2 regions of the Lysinibacillus sp. GJ-1 genome follow, and region 1 is predicted to be linked to the other one. Evidence: riboswitches for the same ligand, from Rfam matches in the RefSeq annotation. Region 1 holds a riboswitch; the other holds the start of a gene.
The links. A riboswitch is a leader RNA that binds a small molecule or an ion and turns the genes downstream of it on or off. The one in region 1 is predicted to bind cobalamin.

Region 1 (7,709 bases):
TTCAGTCGCTATCCATATACTTTCGCTCATTGCTACAACATCTGATAAAAGTCAGCTTACATCTGATTATATTGCAGGTAGTGTCAATACGAATCCCGTAGTCGTACGACGAATGATTGGGAAATTGAAAAAAGCAGGCTTGTTAACATCTCAGTCGGGAATCGCTGGTTATGGCCTTGTTATTGAACCAAAGGATTTGTCATTGTTGAGCATTTACCGAGCGATTGACGGTCCAGAGCAACTATTTGCAATACATGATGAACCGAATCCTGCATGTGCTGTCGGCCGACAAATACAGCATACGTTGGAAACGGTTTATCTAGATGTTTGGCATGCAATGGAAAAACAGTTACAAGCACAAACGTTACAAGATGTGCTAGATCAACTTCGTTAAAAGTAACGAGGTCGGTCTTACTGTATTCAACCTGTAACTAAAACAGTTACAACTAATTGTAGGAGGAATTTATAATGAAAATAGGCGTTATTGGAGCAACAGGAAAAGCAGGGCAAAAAATAGTGGAGGAAGCATTACAACGTGGTCATAACGTTACAGCCATTGTTCGTTCAGCTTCTAAAGTAAAAGAGGATATTCAAGTGATAGAGAAGGATGTATTGGATTTAACGCAAGAAGATGTAAAGGGTTTTGATGTTGTTGTGAATGCGTTTGGTGCACCACTTGGACAAGAAACATTACATGTTGCTGTAGGTCGTCATTTAATCGCTACCTTTAACGGCATTGCCACAAAACTATTCGTAGTGGGGGAGCAGGCAGCCTATATGTAGACCCAGAAAAAACGATTCGTGTTATGGAGACGCCTGATTTTCCGGAAATGTTTTTGGCAACTGCAAAAATCAAGGTGAAAACTTGCAAGACTTACAAGCATCAAATATTTCGTGGACATTTTTAAGTCCTTCTGCCCTATTTGATCCAGAGGGTACGTTCAGGTAGCTATACAACAGGAATAGATCATTTGTTAGTGAATGCTAAAGGTGAAAGTTATGTCAGCTATAGTGATTATGCGATTGCAGTATTAGATGAAATAGAAAATCCACACTATTTAAATAGACGTTTTACCGTTTCCTCAACTAAATAATCCTACTGCCGAGCGTATGAAATATGCTCGGTTTCTCGCTATTTATCGTCGTTTACGAAAAAACTTTCATTTTACTGATAAATGACTGTTTACAAGACGGCATTTATTAGCTACTATCAGTGTGAGTATTAGTTCAAAGGAGACGACAATAATGTCCACACAACGTATAGAAAAAGATTTTTTAGGTGAAAGAGTATTACCAGCAGATGCTTATTACGGGATTCAAACGCTTCGTGCAACAGAAAACTTCCCAATTACAGGCTATAAAATTCACCCAGCCCTAATTAAAGCAATGGGTATTGTAAAAAAAGCAGCAGCATTAGGTAATATGGAAGTACACCTATTATCAAAAGAAATTGGAGAGGCTATTGTCGAGGCTGCACAAGAAGTCATCGATGGTAAATGGGATGCTGAATTTCTAGTAGACCCAATCCAAGGTGGTGCAGGCACTTCTATTAATATGAATGCGAATGAAGTTATTGCGAACCGTGCTCTTGAAATTTTGGGTAAAGCAAAAGGGGACTATCAAACGATTAGCCCGAACAGTCATGTTAATATGTCACAATCAACAAACGATGCCTTCCCTACAGCGATTCATATTGCTGTATTAAATTTAATTGATGAGCTTCTGGTGACGATGGAAAATATGCAAGCCGTATTCCATCAAAAAGCAGAGCAATTTGCACATGTTATTAAAATGGGACGTACGCACTTACAAGATGCTGTACCAATTCGCTTAGGACAAGAGTTTGAGGCTTATTGTCGCGTAATTAACCGTGATATTGTTCGTATCCGTCAAACACGTCCAAACTTATATGATGTCAATATGGGGGCAACAGCTGTCGGTACTGGGCTTAACGCTTTCCCAGACTATATTAAATCTGTAGACCAACATCTAGCTGAAATTTCTGGCTTACCATTAAAAGGTGCTACACATTTGGTAGACGCTACGCAAAATACGGACGCTTATACGGAAGTGTCAGGGGCACTAAAAATTTGTATGATTAATATGTCTAAAATTGCGAATGACCTTCGTTTAATGGCATCTGGTCCTCGTGCAGGTTTAGGAGAAATTATTTTACCAGCACGTCAACCTGGTTCATCTATTATGCCTGGTAAAGTAAATCCTGTAATGCCAGAAGTGCTAAACCAAGTTGCATTCCAAGTAATTGGGAATGACCATACAATTTCTTTAGCATCTGAAGCGGGTCAATTAGAATTAAACGTAATGGAACCAGTGCTTGTATTCAACTTAATTCAATCAATTAGCATAATGAATAACGTTTTCCGTGCATTTACAGAAAACTGTTTAAAAGATATCGAAGCAAATGAAGAACGTATGAAGGAATATGTAGAGAAAAGTGTGGGTGTCTTAACAGCAGTCAATCCACATATCGGTTATGAAGTAGCTGCTCGTCTTGCACGTGAAGCAATTCTTACAGGTCGTTCAATTCGTGAACTTTGCATTGAAGCAGGTGTCTTAACGAAAGAGCAATTGGATTTAATTTTAGATCCATATGAAATGACACATCCAGGTATCGCTGGTTCTAGTATGATGAAATTAAAATAATTTCTAAAGAGGCTGGGACAAAAGAGAAAAGGTGTTAGATTGATGGCAGTCAATCTAACACCTTTTTGTTGCGCCGATGTTGTTCGCTTCGGCGGTGCTTTGCGCGGGCACACACGTAAGCCGCAACCCTCGCTAACGCGCGGAAATGCCCGCGTCTTACGCTGTGTGCGTTCTGAGCAGAAGTCACCGCCTCCGCTACTAACAACTAGTGAACTCTTCTAATTTTTTATTTATTGTAAAAGCAAGAATAGCTAAGTTCTCCATATAGAAAAATTTATGAACACCTTTCCTCTGTTCCTTAAATTATTTTAGTTTTGTCCTAACCTTTATCTTTTTTTAGTATACCAATATACATATAAAAGATGGGCGTATTTCTATCAATCTTAGGATAAATAAACTATAATAATGGTATTATAGTAATATTATAGTTAGGGGATTTTGGTATGACTTTACGAAAAAAAAGTATTTTTGGGTTTTCATTATTAAATTTAATAATGATTGTAGTATTAATTATAGATCTTGCTAATTTAACAGCATTAGCATGGCTATCTACAATATTAACGATTATTGGTATCTCCATTACTTTATCCTATATCTTCTATGTTAAATATAAAGTGATTCAACCTATTAACCAATTATCTAATGCTGCGAAAGCAATTTCAGTAGGTAACTTTGACTCTGATGTCATTACTGTACAAGACAATAGTGAGATTTCAGAATTAGCAAAAGCTTTTATAGAGATGAAAGAGCAATTGCGTACGATGACACTAACAATTGCCAACAGTTCGACAGATTTATCTGCCAGTATCGAAGAGTTGTCTGCAAGTACAAATGAAATTACAATGGCTGTGGAAGAAGTTGACCATCAAATGGAAAAAACGTCAAATGGTCTTAAACAAGCCGCACAATCGGCAAACAATAGTGCTGTTGCAATGCAGGAAACAGTAGATGGCATTGAGCGTATTTCGATTGCCACACAGGATGTTTTCAACCACGCGAAAGAAGCGAATGATATCGCAGGAAATGGTGCAGAAATTTTGCATGTTGCGAAAAACCAGATGGAGTTTATTTCATCGTCAACAGATAAAACGAGTACCTTAATAAAACACTTATCAAATAAAATGACAGATATTAAAAAAATGACAGAAATGATTACAACGATTACAGATCAAACGAATTTACTTGCTCTAAATGCTGCGATTGAAGCGGCACGTGCTGGAGAACATGGGAAAGGTTTTGCGGTCGTTGCGGAAGAAGTTCGTCATTTAGCAGAGCAATCCAAGCATTCTGCTATTCAAATTGTGGACCTTGTAGTAGGTATTGAAAATGATACGAAACAAGTTGCTGTGGCTGTGGAAGAAGACTTGAAAAATGTTCAACAGGGGGTCTATGTCATTGATGAAGCAACAAAATCTTTTGGCAATATTTCGCAGCACGTGAGCCAAATGACTGACCAACTCGAAGGCATTTCGACAACTGTAAATTACTTGTCAAATCGTGCAAATGAGGTAGCTAATCTCGTGTCAACAATTGCAGGGGGTATGGATCAATTGTCCAGCTATACAGAAGCTGTGCTACAGTCAATGGATGAGCAAACGGCTTCCATGCAAGCAGTCAATCAAGTTTCACAGGAATTAACGATACAGGCTGATGATTTACAAAAGATTACAAATCAAATTCATGTATAAATTAACAACGGATAGTTATTTAGGTGATAGATAGTCATTTTAGCAAGTGCACATACATTTAGGCTGCTGTTTGACTTTAAAATACCACTACTTTACAATATAATGTAATAGTTTAGTAGGAATTTTCCAATAAATTCCTTAACAACTGAATAGCGTGTAGTAAGAGGTGTAAATTGCATGCAATTTACTTAAAAGGGAAGTCGGTGCAAATCCGACGCTGTCCCGCAACTGTGAATGTGAGCGTCTTTTCAAATTATGACCACTGTCAAACGACGGGAAGGTGAAAAGAAGCGATGACCATAAGTCAGGAGACCTGCCTGTTACGAGTACACACCATAAACCTACGAGGAATAGGAGGTGGCATGTTGACAAAACAGAATAATCTGTTCGTCACAGTACGTCAAACGACCAACACCAAAGGATGTAAAGGGATACGGCATCAAGCCAAATCGCTTCCATTGGTGCACTGTTTGATGTTATCGGATGAATGATATTTTTTAAGTACGATAGCCATAATCACGGATTTCCTCTACATTTGTAGGAAATCCGTATTTTTTATGTAATCGATACCTTTGTTTTGAAAATATGTACGAGAAGAGGTGCAAGTATGACAAAAATTCAGGTATGTTCAACACGAGAAAAGAAAAATGTTGATATGAAGATTTGTAAGCAACCGCGCATGGAAGTTGCCAAGCAACGAAAAACGAGAATGGTCATTGAGGCGCTAGTTGATCAGTTTTTAGCTACAGGGCTTATTCCGCACGATCGATTGTTTGACTGCATTTTTTATAATAAAGACATTATTTGGATTCAAAATGATGTCTATGAAGGATACCTATTTGCAAAAGCAAGTGTGGCTGATGAATTGAAAACAAAAAAGAATGGTTTTATGATGTATATGCCGACCAATCCGATTGTTTATGAAGTAAATGAGGAGGCCTATAATTTAATTACACGCATCGATTCAATTCGAGCTAAACCCAATCTGGATCGCCTGAATGTAGAGCCAAAACCTATTTTAAGTGCTGCAAGAGTCAATGATTTACTATGTTCGATGGTAATGCGTTTTTATCAGACGTATTTGCAAGACTTATCGATATTAATTCAAGAAAATCAAGATTATAGTAAAATACAACATTTAATAGACTATGTTGAGCGTGAATATGCTCAGTTTTTACAAAGTGTAAAAGAATTAAATGATTATCATTTAAATTGGCATCCGCGTGGTAATGGTCATCAATTGTTGCTGCAACGCATTGAGCAATTACAGATTTTAAAAAGTAAACCTGGGTCGGTTCTTGTGGATTTCTCAAATCATCATGGGTATGTGATTGTGGAGTCAGCGAATTCTTTGAAAAGGAAAACGAAAAAAGCGTTGTAAATTTTTATATCTGTATCGATATGCATACTATGCAATATTCGATTTTTTTCTGAAAGGCATCGAGAAATTTCGATGCCTTTTTATTTTATAGACAATGCATGGCTGCTTTTGCCTCATACCATGGAACTGCATAGCCTTTTCCTTTTGCACAAAAAATACTTGACGACGTATAGTCAGGATCAGCCTGTTTATTATAATTGATTTGTGCGATTATTGCCTCGCTATTATGACATATATCATAGCCATCGAATTGTAAAGATAAAGAGCCTTTGCCGTTTGTGTAAGTAGCAAAAGTAGTACTATAGTGCATAAATGTTGCAACTGGTACACGTCCTGTTAAAATGACTTGCTCCTCTGACAAGATCGGTGAGTCAAAAGTACCGTCTGCTTGTTGAATATCGTTCATCATTCAGTAGATAAAATCATTGGACGCTTTCATTTTGAAGCGGTAATAGGGCTCAAGTAAGATATTTTCGGCTTGTTCTAGCCCTTGTCTTAATGCACGGAAAGTAGCTTCCCGAAAATCTCCTCCTTCGGTATGCTTGATATGAGCTCGTCCTGTCAACAGTGTAAAGCGAATATCAGTAACAGGAGAACCAGTTAATAAACCGTGATGCTCGCGTTCAAATAAATGTTTTTCGATAAGGCGTTGGTGACCTACTGATAAATCATCAGCATGACAGGCATTAACAAACGTATTCCCAGTTCCGCGGATGTTCGGCTCCATGAATAAGTGTACCTCGGCATAATGCTTGAGCGGTTCGAAATGTCCGTAGCCTGTTACAGTCGTTGCAATAGTTTCCATATACAAAATTTGAGGTTTATCAAAGGTAATAACAAGTGAAAAGCGATTTTTTAATACTTCAGCAAGTACTTCAAGTTGTATGACACCCATAATATGTACATGAATTTCTTGGGATTTTTCTTGCCAAACGACTCGTAACGATGGCTCCTCGGCTTCTAGTAAACGAAAAATCTGTAAAATTTCCTTTATATGCTGTTGCCCTTCATACAGTACTTTTGCTTGTAATGTAGGCACAAGTTCATAAGGTTTTGGGAGTAGTGTACTTCCTAAAATGTCTCCTATCTTCGCCATGCTAAGCCCTTTCACTGCAAAAATGTCTCCTGCTTGTACGGCTTGGGCTGTCTGAAAACGACGCCCATTATACAGCCTAATTTCAGTTATTTTTTCGGTAACATCGCCAAATGCAAAGTCATCACGAGTATGCAATGATCCTTGTAAAGCTTTTATAAAAGTTAAGCGTTGTGTGCCATCATGGCGAATTTTAAATACTTCCCCTTGAAAGGGTGCTTGATGGTCGAAGTGTGTCTCTGTCAGGAGAGGAAGCTGTGATACAAATTCCTTGATCCCAATATCTTTTAAAGCAGCACCAACAAAGCAGGGAAATGCTCGCTCTTCGTTAATCATCTTTTGTAATTGTGACAGGCACGTTGAGGCATCGAGTGTATCTGTTAAAAAGGCCTAGAGTAGTTGTTCATCGCGCTCGGCTAGCCACTCTGCAATATAGCTTTGTATAAAATCTTTGCGTAATGGGGCATCGATTAATAGGATGTTGTCGGAACAGTCTTTTTGTAATTGGTTCATCACCGCATTGATATCTGCCCCTTCGCGGTCGATTTTATTTATAAAGAAAAAGGTTGGTATATGGTATTGACGGAGCAATTGCCAAACCGTTTCTGTATGACCTTGTACACCCTCTACTGCACTGACAATAATGATGGCATAATCCATTACACGTATAGCACGCTCCATCTCAGGTGAAAAGTCTACATGCCCGGGTGTGTCAATCAGCGTATATGTATCATTTTCTATTTGCATCCGTCCTTGTTCCGCAAAAATGGTAATTCCTCGGGCTTGTTCAATTGCATGATTATCTAAAAATGTATCTTGATGATCGACTCTTCCACGAGATTGGATACTATTTGTGTGGAATAATAATTGCTCACAAAAAGTT
Region 2 (7,709 bases), 290 kb from region 1:
GAAATTTCTCGGAATGAAACCATTAAAGAGTTTCTCTTGTTATGACGTAGTCAAAAATCCAAAGATTGAAAAGTTTGTATCCGAACTTGATTTACACCTGCAAGAGATATTGAATTTTTAAACTTATGTAAACGAATAAGGGGAGAGAAATATGTTAAAAGATAAAAAAGTTGTAATTATCGGTGGAAGCTCTGGGATTGGTTTGGCATCAGCTAAACAGCTAGTAGCGCAAGGGGCAGAAGTAATCATTGCCAGTCGCTCCGAAGAGAAATTGCAGAAGGCAAAAGAGCAATTAGGAGTTAGGGCAACAACTTATATTCTAGATACAACACAAGAACAGCAAGTACAATCTTTCTTTGAAAAGATTGGTCATGTCGATCATCTGGTGATAAGCGCGGCAGAAACATCCAGCGGGGCATTCCTCCAAACGGATACAGCACAAGCACGAAAACTGTTTGAAAACAAATTTTGGGGACAATATTATGCAGCCAAATACGGTGCTTCTAACATTTCACCAAACGGATCAATTATTTTATTTTCTGGCGTTGTAGCCTACAAGGCTATGGTGGGCTCAGCAATACTAGGTGCCGTTAATGCGGCTATTTCCAATTTAGGTCAGACTTTGGCATTAGAACTTGCTCCTATCCGAGTAAACATCGTTTCACCAGGTATAATTGATACACCTTCCCGTAGCAAAATGCCAGAAGAAGCACGTAATCACTTCTATAATACAGTTGAAAATAAACTCCCTGTGAAACGAATAGGGCAAGCTGATGATGTTGCACAAAGCGTACTATATTTGCTACAAAATAGTTTCGTGACTGGAACGGTTCTTCATGTAGAAGGCGGCCACATGTTAACTTAAGACTGCAGCAGAATATATTTCTTAAACAAACTTTTGTAGAACTAAAACTGACCTAACAAATAAAACACCTTTCGCGTTGACTAACGAGTATTGTATATATCAATTAACGCGGAGGTGTTTAGTTAGTGTTCTTTTTTACAACAGTGTGTGGACGATTTTAAGCACCAACGCCACAAACGAATAATTGCGTGCGATACACACAATCTCAATTTATTAGGTAGAGGTGACTTTTACATAAAAAAAGTAGCGTCGTCACACGCTACAGCAAATTATTTTGAACAGTAAAGATATTGTTCAGGATGGCTAATACATAACAAGGATTTAGAACAAAATGTCCCTATTACTTTATATGTGAGCTAACAATGATAAGTGTAATTCCAGTAAATAAGCAAATAATTCTCGCCACAGGAATTTTATCAGCTAGTCCAAATAATGCAATTGCTGTTGTTACGATTAAAACTGTTGGACCAACCAATGCAAGCATTGTATTAATATAGAATGCTTTTTCTAAATTGTTCAACTTTAGCATCAACAAACCAGCACTTACTTCAATACTCCCAGACAATACACGTAAAATAACCATAGCTAGAACCGATTTTTCAATAATGGTCATCATCCTATCTTTATCGATAATATTCGCATATCTTATAAATCCATCTCAGTCTAATTATAGAATTCTGTTTGAATGAAATACTAACATCACTATATGTATCATTCGTATGAGATATGCTTGTAATCGTATGCTTGATAGTGTTAATTACTATGTTGATTATCTAGTTAAAAGTGCAAAAAATTTATTAATACAATCAGTTTTATAAATCAATTTTCTGTATTGTAAAATCCTGGGGAAGATAGTATTTAAAGAGAGGTTTATCAAATGAGACTGGAAGGCTACGCTAAGATTTTTAAAATTTTATATTTGGAGTAGATATTTAATAAAACGTCAGCCTTATTCTCTTTTGGAACAATGGTCTTTTTTAGTTAAATGAATACACTCAGCAAGTTTATAAAATAATGAAGATTTTTCTTATTTTATTATATTCTGAAAATAAAATTGACGTAAACTTTCGTGCATGTTATGTTTAATACTAATTTCATAGCAATTATTACAAGTTTGAGTGAAATGAATTTTCATTCAATTAAAAGGAAAATGGGTGTAAATCCCATGCTGTCCCGCAACTGTAAATGAGGAGTTTTGTTTCCATTGACACAGAGTTATTACTCGTGAAGGTGAAACAAAATAATGATTCATGAGCCAGAATGCCTGCTTGTAAGAAGATTCATTGATGATCTACGAAAGATAGGGAGATGGATGGAGACTTACTTTTTGTAGGCTTATCTATCCTTATTCTTTTTGAATAAGGTTTTTTTATGCTTTCTTTTATCTAATAGTAGATGCTTTTGAACCAAGATAGGAGATAGGAGACAGAAAATGAGATTGACAAAGTATTTACTTCCTTTTGTACTTTTTTGACTTTCAGTGTTCTTGCAGGTTGTACAAACACTGATACAGAAAAGGGAAAAACAACAACACAAACAAATGACGAAAAAATGATAACGATTGGATGGCATTTAGATGTCGGTCCATTAAACCCTCATACATATTTACCTAATCAAATGACTGCACAAGCAATGGTCTACGAATCTTTGGTTGAGTATAACGATGATGGGACTATTACGCCTAAGCTAGCAGAAAGTTGGGACATTTCAAAGGATAAGACTTCTTACATTTTCCATTTAAGAAAAGACGTTAAGTATTCAGACGGAACTGCTTTTAATGCGGATAATGTCATTCGTAACTTCGATGCCATATTAGCAAATCGGGAAATACATTTTTGGATGGGCATGGTCAACCATATTGTTGAGGTTGTAAAAGAAGATGATTATACAATTCGTTTGCAATTAGATGAACCTTATTATCCAGTATTAAACGAACTGGCCTTTGTACGTCCATTCCGTTTTTTAGGGGATAACGGATTCCCTGAAGGAGATGCGACGCAAGATTCCATCAAAGCACCAGTTGGGACAGGTCCATGGGTATTAACAGATTACAAAAAAGATGAATATGCTTTATTTAGTCGCAACGAAAACTATTGGGGGGAAAAACCTCTCTTAGAACAAATTAAAGTAAAAATCATCCCTGATTCTGAATCGATTTCGTTGGCATTTGAAAACGAAGAGTTAGATTTAATTTATGGTCGTGGCATCATTAGTTTAGATAACTATTCGTATTTAAAAGATAGTGACAAATATAAGACGGCTACCTCTGAACCATTGTCTACAAAAGCGTTATTATTCAATACGCAGTCAGGACCGTTAGCAGAATTAAAGGTACGTCAAGCCATTCAATATGCTATCAATAAGGAGCAAATGGTTGATAGTATTACACATGGTACAGAAAAAGTGGCCGACACACTATTTTGGGATGCAATTCCTTTTGCCAATATTGATTTAGAACCAATCTTGTATAATCCAGAAAAAGCGCAACAGCTACTTGATGAAGCTGGGTGGACATTACAAAAGGGCGATAAAATTCGTTCAAAAAACGGACAACCATTATCATTAGATTTAATCTATATCGCAACAGATGCGATTCAAAAACCAATGGCTGAGTTGATGCAAGGGGAACTAGCAAAAATAGGGGTACAGTTGAATCTAGAAGGTGCAGATGTAATGGTTGGCCTTCAAAAATTAATGGATAATCAGGTGGATATTAATTTTTGGCGTACAAACGGACCACCAACAGATCCACATGGCTTTGCTAATGAATCAGCTACACCAAATGCTAGTGGTGTTTATGAAGCAAAATTAGGTTTACCAAACGCCAAAGAAATTGATACTAAAATTCACCAATTATTAGTTGGAACAGATGAAGAGGAACGAGTGCAGCTCTATACGGATATTTTAACTATGTTCCATAATCAAGCACTTTTCTATCCGATATCTTATGAAACAAATAACGTGATTTATCAACCATATATGAAGGATTTTGTGCCTCGTGCATCTGAATATGATATTCCATATGCACAAATGGATACAGAGTAATACAAGTAGAAGAGAGAGTGTCTTACAAAGACAGCTCTCTCTTTATCATAGGATTGGGTAGGAGGTGACAGCATGTACGAATCGACATGGATGTTTTGTTTAAAAAGAATTTTAACGTTACCGTTTGTATTATTAGGGGTATCTATATTGACGTTTGTATTTATTCGCTTCGTTCCAATAGAGCCTGCGGAGGTTATTTTAAGATTGGCTAAAGTTACGCCAACGGAAGAGGCAATCCAGGCATTACGTGAGGAACTTGGGACAGACAAACCTTTACTTATTCAATATCTGCTATGGTTAATAGGAGTTTTGCAGTTTGATTTTGGTACTTCTTTTGTTAGTAAATTACCAGTGGCACATGAGCTATTCGCTAAATTACCAGCAACTATCGAATTGGCTGTTGCTGCATTTGTGCTCATTCTTGTTTTTAGTATCCCATTAGGTATGATAAGCGCACTGTATAAGTGTGCCATAATCGATAAAATAATTAGATTGTTTTCTATCTTGAGTGTATCAATTCCAACATTTTGGTTAGGTTTTTTATTACTGTATCTATTTAGCTTAAAATTTGGTATTTTCCCGACTAATGGGAAGGGGACACTTGCTCATCTTGTTTTACCTGCGCTAACACTAGCCTTACCGACAATTGGATTATTTGTTCAGTTAATTCGTGCAACGATTATTGAAGAATTGCATAAGCATTATGTTCAATACGCTCAGTTAAGAGGATTAAAAAATTCTGTCATACTCATGCAACATGTAATGAGAAATGCTGCGATAACGTTGACTACGATGCTGGGCTTGACACTTGGTAATTTACTCGGTGGTGCGGTAATTGTGGAGCAAGTCTTTAGTTGGTCAGGACTCGGTAGGTTTTTAATTGAATCGATTATTAATCGGGATTACCCGGTTGTTCAATGCTATGTTCTAATTATTGCCGTCATCTATGTACTTTCTAATTTATGCGCCGATGTATTACATCGGGTATTGGATCCTCACCTGATGATGAAGGGCAGGAGAGATTGAAGTGAGTCTAGTAAAGAAACTAAGTCATGTAAATTATAAAAAATCGTTTAGTTTAACAATACTTGTAATCATTGGTTTGTTGGGGATTTTTGCACCATTATTAATGCCCCATGACCCTTTTGCAGTCGATATTACAAGGCGATTTTTAGCTCCTACTTGGCAATATCCATTAGGAACAGATCATTTAGGAAGATGTGTCTTTTCTCGAATACTTTTAGGTATTCGCTATTCTTTAGGATCAGCTCTTTTAATTCAAATGATAGCGATTATACTAGCTATCTTTCTAGGAGCATTTGTTGCTTTAAAAGGAGGTATGATAGATTTCCTATTCATTCGGATATGTGATATTTTATTAGCTTTTCCTACACTTGTACTAGCATTTGGGCTTTTAGGTTTATTAGGTCCAAGTTTGAAAAATGTGTTAATTGCACTTATTTTTACGCAGCTTATTTATTATTCAAGAATGATAAGAAGCTTATTTATAGGGATGAATGAAAAAGTATTTATTCAAGCAGCTAGAATTAGTGGAACTACAGGAGTCGGTTTAATCGTACGTCATTATGTCCCCAATGTGCTACCTATCATCGTAACAATGGTTGCACTGGATGTAGGGAAAGTCATTTTGGAAATTGCCGGCTTTTCATTTATCGGACTTGGCGTACAGGCCTCCATCCCTGAATGGGGAATGATGGTGAACGAAGGGAAGCAGTACATTCGCCAACATCCTGAATTAATGCTTTATCCGGGACTTGCCATTGTTCTGGTTGTTCTATTGTTTAATCGTTTAGCAAGTAGTCTGAAGAAATTTGAGTAAAGGGGAAGTTATGGACAAAGAGAAAGTGTTAGAAGTGAAAGATTTAACGGTGAAAATCGGCGAAAAAAATGTATTGTCCTCTATTAATATGACTGCCTATAAAGGGCGTGTCTTAGGAATTATCGGGGAAAGTGGTAGTGGAAAAACAATGCTTTGCCATGCCATGATGCAAACACTCCCATCTTTGGCGCAGATTACACAAGGTCAAGTTCTATATAGACAAAAAGATTTACTGGCTATGACAGCTTCTACATTAAGAGCTTATCGTGGAAGGCATTTGTCTATGATTATGCAAAATCCAGCCACTGCCTTCGATAGTATTCAAACAATTGAAAAGCATTTCCTAGAAACATTAAAAGCTCACTTTGTGATGACTAAAAAAGAAATGAGACAGATTGCAATTGATACCATGTATAAGGTCAATTTACCCAACGCAGATGAGCTATTGCACTATTATCCATTTCAATTAAGTGGTGGCATGTTACAGCGAGTGATGATTGCTTTGTCATTGGCGATACAATCCACCCTATATATTGCAGATGAGCCAACGACAGCTCTAGACACAGTCAATCAAAAACAAGTGTTAACATTATTTGATCGTATTTGCTCAGAAACGGGGGCTGCTATTATTCTTGTGACTCATGATTTAGGTGTGATTGCTGAACTGGCTGACGATGTTGCCGTAATGTATAAGGGAGAAATTATTGAGCAGGCAAATGTCTTTGATTTTTTTGATGCCCCTCAGCATCCTTATACAAAAAAACTTTTACAATCAAGAATTACTTTTTAGAGGTGAAAAATATGACACTACTAGAAGTGAAGAATATTGAGAAGTACTATTCTCAAAGACAGTTTATGTTTAGAAGAAAGCAGGAAGCACCTATAATACAAAAGGTGTCATTTTCACTTCGAGAGGGCGAGTGTTTAGGCATAGTTGGGCAAAGTGGTTCAGGGAAAAGTACATTAGGTCGCATTATTTTAGGTGTTGAGCGACCAACAAATGGTGAGGTTTTATTTCAAGGTGTCAATCTTTACGAAGCAACAAGCAAGGATAAAAAAATGGTACGGAGAGATTTGCAGGCTGTCTTTCAAAATAGCTACGATTCATTTAATCCGAAGCAAACGATTTTTGAAATATTAGAGGAACCATTACTTAATTTCGAACATTACAGCAAAATAGAAAGAAAACATAAAGTGATGGAATTACTAGACTGTGTGGAATTAGCGAACACCATTGCCCAACAATATCCTGCACAGCTTAGTGGAGGACAACAGCAGCGTATCAACATTGCTAGAGCGCTTGCCTTAAATCCTAAGTTAATCGTATTGGATGAGGCAATTAGTAGTCTAGACATGATACTTCAGAAACATATATTACAGTTACTTCAAACACTACAAAAAGAAAGAAAGCTAGCATATATTTTCATTTCCCATGATTTACAGGCGACACATTTTATGTCTGATCGAATACTAGTTATGCAACACGGTCAGCTTATGGAGGAAATCCAGAAAGGACAAACATGTCAACATCCCGTTTCTCAAGAACTTTACAATGCAATTTTGCCATCGCATCCACGGGAAAGAAATAAAATGAAATAGTAACAAGATGAAATAGTGAAGTATAAATCAAAAGAGCATGAAAACATGCTCTTTTGTTGTTAGGTCATTATATAAACGTTTTGGTCTTACTAAGGATTTAAAGTACGTTGATTAAAAAAAAACAACTTTTTTTACAAAGCATTACTGTAAAATCCCATATTTATTTTTTATTCGGTCTAGTTTTTCACTAATCGGTTTAGCTAACAATAGTAAAAAAATTACATTAGAAATACAGTAGATTATCATAAAAGGGACTGCAGAAGTCAATGCAAGTGCGTAAGCTTTCCAGCTAAAAACACCGTACATTGATATTGTTCCCCAAACATCCATACCAAACGAAAAAAATATGCCTGCAAAAAT

Region 2: linked by a shared signal. The riboswitch ahead of nikA (nickel ABC transporter substrate-binding protein) and the one ahead of LO754_RS12220 (hypothetical protein) in region 1 are both predicted to bind cobalamin.

What each region holds. Positions count from the first base shown of each region.
Region 1 covers NZ_CP088912.1:2,530,851-2,538,559, reverse strand. The annotation lists gene LO754_RS12240 (Rrf2 family transcriptional regulator) at 1-394, shown strand, start outside; partial or broken gene LO754_RS12235 (NAD(P)-dependent oxidoreductase) at 469-1,094, shown strand; gene aspA (aspartate ammonia-lyase) at 1,246-2,664, shown strand; gene LO754_RS12225 (methyl-accepting chemotaxis protein) at 3,108-4,352, shown strand; cobalamin riboswitch at 4,500-4,687, shown strand; gene LO754_RS12220 (hypothetical protein) at 4,960-5,733, shown strand; partial or broken gene LO754_RS12215 (GTP-binding protein) at 5,819-7,709, opposite strand, start outside.
Region 2 covers NZ_CP088912.1:2,238,833-2,246,541, reverse strand. The annotation lists gene LO754_RS10675 (NAD(P)H-dependent oxidoreductase) at 1-121, shown strand, start outside; gene LO754_RS10670 (SDR family oxidoreductase) at 152-865, shown strand; gene LO754_RS10665 (YqhV family protein) at 1,206-1,481, opposite strand; cobalamin riboswitch at 1,959-2,151, shown strand; gene nikA (nickel ABC transporter substrate-binding protein) at 2,417-3,910, shown strand; gene nikB (nickel ABC transporter permease) at 3,983-4,936, shown strand; gene LO754_RS10650 (ABC transporter permease subunit) at 4,938-5,750, shown strand; gene LO754_RS10645 (ABC transporter ATP-binding protein) at 5,761-6,540, shown strand; gene LO754_RS10640 (ABC transporter ATP-binding protein) at 6,552-7,349, shown strand; gene LO754_RS10635 (ECF transporter S component) at 7,491-7,709, opposite strand, start outside.